One region of the Peribacillus sp. P4_D6 genome, then DNA from elsewhere that is predicted to be linked to it. Evidence: riboswitches for the same ligand, from Rfam matches in the RefSeq annotation. Region 1 holds a riboswitch; the other holds the start of a gene.
What was found. A riboswitch is a leader RNA that binds a small molecule or an ion and turns the genes downstream of it on or off. The one in region 1 is predicted to bind thiamine pyrophosphate.

Region 1 (3,591 bases):
GTCCGCACATTGAACAGAAATGGGCTGTTTTGGCACCTTCTGCCGGAAGAGTTTCATCGTGATATTCAACCGCCCTTTCAGGATCAAGGGAAAGATTGAACTGATCTCTCCAACGAAATTCGAATCTAGCCTTCGAAAGGGCATCATCCCGTTTTCTTGCCTGCGGATGGCCTTTTGCAAGATCAGCTGCGTGTGCTGCAATTTTATAAGTAATGACCCCTACCCGAACATCCTCTTTATTCGGAAGTCCCAAATGCTCTTTCGGTGTCACATAGCAAAGCATGGCCGTTCCAAACCATCCAATCATGGCAGCACCAATCGCAGAAGTGATATGGTCGTATCCAGGAGCTATGTCCGTCGTCAATGGTCCCAGGGTATAGAATGGTGCTTCTTGACAGACTTCCAGCTGTTTATCCATATTTTCTTTAATCAAATGCATCGGTACGTGACCGGGTCCCTCCACCATGACTTGAACATCGTGCTTCCAAGCAATCTTCGTCAATTCCCCAAGTGTTTCCAATTCCGCAAATTGTGCCTCATCGTTTGCATCTGCAATGGATCCCGGACGGAGACCGTCACCTAATGAGAAAGAAACATCATACGTCTTCATGATTTCACAAATCTCTTCAAAGTGTGTATAGAGAAAGCTTTCTTGGTGGTGGGCCAAGCACCATTGTGCCATGATGGAGCCTCCCCGGGAAACAATACCCGTAACTCGCTTTGCTGTCATTGGGATGTATCGCAAAAGCACACCAGCGTGTATGGTGAAGTAATCGACACCTTGCTCAGCCTGCTCGATTAAAGTATCCCGGAATACTTCCCAATTTAGATCTTCCGCGACCCCATTCACTTTTTCCAATGCTTGATATATCGGAACCGTCCCAACCGGCACAGGTGAATTCCTGATAATCCATTCCCGCGTCGTGTGAATATTCTTTCCTGTGGAAAGATCCATTATGTTGTCTGCACCCCATCGTGTAGCCCAAGTCATTTTCTCCACTTCAGCTTCGATCGATGAACTGACAGCTGAATTTCCAATATTTGCATTTATTTTCACGTGAAAATTACGTCCGATGATCATGGGCTCACTTTCAGGATGGTTAATATTTGCCGGAATGATTGCCCGCCCGCTAGCTACCTCTTCCCTTACAAACTCAGGGGCTACATTTTCCCTGATCGAAATGAACTCCATTTCTGGAGTAATGATCCCTTTGCGGGCATAATGGAGCTGGGTTACGTTTTTCCCTTTCACCGCACGCAATGGTTTTCTTTTCAATCCCGGAAAAACTTCGGCATTGGATTGTGACTCCACTTTTCTATATCCGTTATCTTCCGGCCTTATTTCACGCCCTTCATACTCTTCAACATCTTCCCGTTCCAGAACCCAGCTGCGTCTAATCGGGGCAAGGCCTTTATGAATATCAATCGGATATTCTGAATCCGTATAGAAGCCGCTTGTATCATATACACGTAAAGGCGGATTCTCCTCTTCGCCGAATGCCCCTGTCGTCGGACTTAGCTCAATTTCACGCATAGGTACTTTAATATCGGGTCTAGATCCCTCAACATACACTTTTTTACTCCCGGCAAAACTGGACATAATTGAAACGTTCATGTCATTTACTGAATTACTCTTCATGATTTCATTTCTCCTTTTTAAGTTCATTTAAAAAGGACAAAATCCAATCCATTTCGCACGAAAAAGCCAGGTCTCATATTTAAGACCCGGCTAACGTTAGTATGACTACAGAAATGACCAGTTGAAAGGTCATCGTTAAGTAGATTCTAACTTCCCCACGCTGGTATGAACCAGATCAGGTCCTGAGGGTTAAGAAGCTTAAGCGCTTCTCTCTCAGCCCAACTTTTATTGGACACCCCTAGTCTGAATAATTTAATTGATTACAGGGTAACTATATCTCACCCTTTTCATTCTGTAAATAATTTAAAAGACCTAGTATTTTCTCTGCAATCATCTAAAATTTGTTATTTGGAGGAGGACCGCCAATTAATTCCCCAGGCTCCCAAGGATAGGGAAAAGCTCCTCTAAATGCGTGATTTCGTAGGTTGGAATCACTTCATTCCGTTCCTTATCATGGCGATTTATCCAAACCGACTTTATGCCTACCCGTGATGCTCCAAGGATATCGGTCATTAAATTATCGCCGACCATCAATACTTCATCCTTATCTAGCTCCATGATTTCCAAAGCATGCTCAAAAATGGAGGCATCCGGTTTACCTCGTCCAAATGCGCCTGAAATCACGATTTGGTCGAAATAAGGAACCAGTTCAGGCGTTATTTCAAGTTTGGTATTTTGCAGCTCAGGAGATCCGTTCGTAAGCAATAGCAATTTGTACTTCCCTTTTAATTCATCCAGAACACGGAATGTTTCTTCATAGATAAATGGCTTTTTGCGTCTTTCGGCCGGGAAACGTTCTGCCAGTTCAAGCCCAAATTCCGGGTCATCGATCCCTAATGCCTTCAAGCCCCTCGTCCACGCTTCTTTCCGATAAGCCGGTACAATCCCGGCCATCTTCCGGAATTCATCATGATCATCCTGAAAATTCCCCCATAGTCCCTCAAATGGGTTGATTCCGATCATTTGAGTGAATGCATATGTATCGTAAGAAGAATAAAGATCACGCGCTTCCTTCCGCACCGCTTCTTCAAACTCGTCGACATTCAGACCATATTTCTCCTTGGCAACTTCGCATGTGGCCACAAAAGCCTCTTTTACACTTTTCTGATCCCATAGTAATGTATCATCTAAATCAAAAAAAACTGCCTTCAGCAAAATGTCCACCCCTCTTTCCCCAATATTGAATTCGTAAAAATTACACTATTACAATAATAAACCACAACCAATAAAAAAAGAATAACTATTCGGAAAATGCATGTCTCTTTCTTCGCAAAATGGCTTACCTTTTCCGGTGGGAACCATATATTCATTTCCCTTTTCCGCTTTCAAATACATACAATTTTCCATTACTGGCAATCTTGAACTTTGGACCGGTGAACCCCCGTCGGATCAGCTCTTTCCTCATATATACCATGAGGGCGGCATGACTCACGATCAGAACATTCCTTTCCCCCTTTGCAAAGACTTCATCCAATACTTTATTGATTCTTTGCTCAGCAAACTTAATTTCCGCCCTTGTCTGCTTGTTGATCACCGAGCAGCAGCGAATCCAGATGGCCCAAAGGATGAACGGCAGCTTAATCCTTCCTCTCAGAGGGGGAGAAGGTATTTCCCGCAGCTCCTCCATCTGATGAACCGTGCCTGGAAAGATGTGTTCCGCTGTCTTGACGGCTCTCGACATATCACTGCAATAACATTCCTGCCATTCCTCCACGCCAAATAAAGTCGTTCCATAAATAATATCCGCTGCATCATAGTCCACAAACCATTGCTTCATATCATCCGCCGTCACAGATTTCCCAGTAGGAAATTCATGTGCCACCTTAAAATGCCGTACCAAACCAATTTTCATATATTCTCCTTTTTATCTTTTAAAATATTCGTTTCTATTTCTTATAAAAGCCCTTAACAATATATTAACCTATGTAAAGCAATATAATAAATGCAAGTTG
Region 2 (3,591 bases), on a different contig from region 1:
CTAAAACCAAAAACGGGATTACCCTTCATTCTGGAGATTGAATAAATGATAGTTAGGAGTTTAAATCATGGAAGAACACATAGAGTTTAGAGAGGCAGAACTATCTGATCTACCCAGAATTGTTGAAATATATAATTCGACAATTGCTTCAAGGATGGTCACGGCAGATACGGAACCTGTATCCGTCCAATCGAGGGTTAAATGGTTTGAGGAACATCATTCAGAAAGTAGACCGCTATATATCATTACTATAGAAGGGAAAACCGCTGGATGGATGAGCTTTCAATCCTTTTATGGCCGACCGGCATATAATTCCACTGCCGAAATCAGCATTTACATTGATGATTATTTCCGGGGAAAAGGAATTGGACAAATTTCGATTCGAAAGGCAATTGAATTGAGTCCAAAATTAGGTGTTAAGACTTTATTGGGTTTCATTTTCGCCCATAATACACCAAGCCTTAAGCTTTTTTCTAAATTCGGGTTTGAAGAATGGGCACATTTACCTCAAGTTGCCGAGATGGATGGCATTGAGCGGGATTTGATCATTCTAGGTAAACGTGTCGATATTTAAATATAATTCTTTAGAGCTATTGCCTTGAGCAGTAGCTTTTTTAGATTAATACAGGTCGAATTGCTAATTTAAAAATACCTATATGCTTCTTGAAGGGAAAAATATTCAGAATCTCTTTTACTTGCTAACGCATTCAATAGCGTATCCAATTCTTGACTGGCTTGAACAGTCAGCAGACTTGTTAAGCCGTAAATCGCTCCCAACTTTATCATTTCCTGTCTCTTCTCTTCTACTTTTTCTATAGTTACCTTACGGCAAGGCATTATAGTCACCTCCCATTTATTCAATATTTTTACACTTTCATCATAATGAAACTACTAGTTAAAATCAACTATTTCTCAGAAATTAAATGTGTTATTTTATAGGTCAAATGTGACAAAACACCTATTTTGTTATTTAATTATGTATAATTTGTGTCGTTTTCTAATAAACGCAAAAAAAGCATCCACTAGTGTAGACTGTGAATGCTTACATCATATCCCTTATCCAAAAAACCAAATATTGTATTTCACTTACTATGTCATCCATTCAGAAGGTGACTCGTTATTAGGTCTATTTATAACAATCTTATATTCATCTTCAAGTACTTTTAATGGGGCATCATAAAGGTGCCTTTCATCAGAGGTTTTGTATACTCCATTGGACAATAGCTCTTCAATGAGTTTTGCCTTCCTCTGTTCAATCCTCTTAAATAATTCTGCCATGTAAATGGCTCCTTTCCTAGTCATCCTAGAGCCTGCTTCTAGTTAGCTAAACTTTATCAACTTATTTGATTTCACCAAATTATATATACCTTTTCTAGTATGTCACTAAACGTTATTTCCCAAAAATAAAAGCCCCTTCTAATTTAAGAAGAGGCTGACAGTTTCCGTACGGCTCTTCTTATCTTCCAAGCATATGCTTGTTGGATTTAGCACAGTTCCCAAAACGGGTCCGCTGCCGAGGTTTCTTAGGGCCAAGTCCCTCCACCTCTCTGGATAAGAATTCGATATATAATGATGTAGAAATGATTCTATCCTAATAATCTTCAAAAGTCAATTACCTGGTTCTCCCTTTTTTCCTGGACATAAAGTGATTCCTCTTTCAAATACGGGTTGCATTTTCTTGTCTTTCTGATATGATGTCAGTAATTACATACAATTCACACCACTAGGGGAGTCTTTTTTTAAGACTGAGATGGAATTAGTTCCGGACCCTTTGAACCTGAACCGGCTCATACCGGCGGAGGGAAGTGGATGATATCGTCCATTTACAGACTATATCCATCTACCCCGTTCCGTATTCAGGAACGGGGTTTTTTTATTTAACAAAGGCAAAGGGAGCCATTCTATAGGAGGATGAACAATGGAGAATACAAAATTAGAAACATTCAGTGATAGACTGCATGCACGGGCAAAAGAGATTTGGAAAAGGAATCATTCACATCCCTTTGTCCAGGCAATTGGAAACGGCACACTTCCTGAAAAGAAATTTGCCTATTACCTGAAGCAGGACTATGTCTATCTCATGGATTATTCCAAGCTCTTTGCTTTAGGTGTCATCAAAGCCCATAACATCGAAACCATGGCAAAATTTGCGAGCATTTTAAATGAAACCCTTCAAGTGGAAATGGATATTCATCGGCATTATGCTTCCGAATTCGGGATCAGCTCCAAGGAATTGGAAAATACAGAACCTACTCCAACCACTCTAGCCTATACAGGTTACATGCTAAATGCAGCTCAGCATGGGACTTTGGCAGACTTGATCGCCTGTCTTCTGCCTTGCGCTTGGGATTATTATGAAATCGGTTTGCTATTAAAAGAACAAAATGGAGCAGCACTGGAAAACAATCGCTACGCAGATTGGATAAGGTCCTATTCATCTCCTGAATTCGGGGAAGCACACAAGTGGCTGATCGCTTTGTTGGAAGAATTGACGGAAGGCATGCCTGAAAAGGAACTTCTTAGATTAGAAAAGCACTTTTTGGTTACTTCCCGATATGAATATTTATTCTGGGACATGGTTCAAAATGAGCAGGATTGGCCTCTGTAGGTGGTTGACATGAGGATGAACCCTATCAAGAAACTGACATTGACTGCCATGATCACGGCTTTAACGACGCTTACCAGTTCATTTATTTTCATCCCTGCAGGATTTGCAAAAATCTTTCCTATTCAACATCTGGCAAATGTCCTGACGGCGGTTCTATTGGGGCCTGCATATGCGGTGACACAAGCTTTTTTAGTTTCCATCATTAGAAACATGATTGGTACCGGTTCAATTTTCGCCTTTCCCGGCAGTATGTATGGTGCACTTTTGGCCGCCATCCTTTACCGAAAAACACAAAGCTTAAAATTCGCCTGTTTAGGGGAAGTGATCGGGACCGGCTTTCTCGGTTCCCTGGCCTGTTATCCGCTTGCAACCCTCCTATTGGGAGAAAAAGCTGCTCTTTTTGGTTTTTTACCGGCTTTTATGTTCAGTTCATTCGCAGGGGCGATTTTAGCTTTCATATTACTTAAAATATTGCTAAAAAATACTTATATGAAGGGGTTTTTTTATGAAAACAGCATTAACGATCGCAGGCTCTGATTCAGGGGGCGGTGCTGGAATACAAGCGGATTTAAAAACATTTTCTGCACATGGTGTATTTGGAATGTCTGCCATCACAGCCGTAACCGCCCAAAACACAATGGAAGTCCGTTCTGTACAGCCCATTGAAACTGCTATCATATCGGATCAAATTGCAGCTATCTTTGAAGATATTCCTGTCGATGCAGTAAAAATAGGCATGCTTGGATCAAAAGAAACCGTGGAAACGGTCGCTGCGTCCCTTAAAACCTTCATGCCTGCCATCGTTATCCTTGACCCTGTCATGATTTCCAAAAGCGGCCACCATTTGCTCGACGAAAAGGCCGTCTCTGCCTTAAAAATGGAATTGCTTCCGCTTGCAAATCTTGTAACACCCAATGTACCAGAAGCGGAAGTACTTACTGGCTTCCCAATTCGGACGAAACAAGATTTCTACAGGGCATGCA

Region 2: it holds a riboswitch for thiamine pyrophosphate, as region 1 does, so the genes downstream of both, tenA (thiaminase II) here and thiC (phosphomethylpyrimidine synthase ThiC) in region 1, are expected to answer to the same signal.

Annotation. Positions count from the first base shown of each region.
Region 1 is NZ_JBFUIQ010000034.1:6,625-10,215, forward strand. It holds gene thiC (phosphomethylpyrimidine synthase ThiC) at 1-1,639, opposite strand, end outside; TPP riboswitch at 1,775-1,889, opposite strand; gene AC1DVB_RS12770 (HAD family hydrolase) at 2,006-2,794, opposite strand; gene AC1DVB_RS12775 (histidine phosphatase family protein) at 2,946-3,491, opposite strand.
Region 2 is NZ_JBFUIQ010000016.1:29,049-32,639, forward strand. It holds gene AC1DVB_RS07950 (GNAT family N-acetyltransferase) at 68-574, shown strand; gene AC1DVB_RS07955 (aspartyl-phosphate phosphatase Spo0E family protein) at 643-837, opposite strand; gene AC1DVB_RS07960 (Fur-regulated basic protein FbpA) at 1,090-1,278, opposite strand; SAM riboswitch class I at 1,454-1,558, opposite strand; TPP riboswitch at 1,716-1,821, shown strand; gene tenA (thiaminase II) at 1,919-2,608, shown strand; gene thiW (energy coupling factor transporter S component ThiW) at 2,624-3,145, shown strand; gene thiD (bifunctional hydroxymethylpyrimidine kinase/phosphomethylpyrimidine kinase) at 3,114-3,591, shown strand, end outside.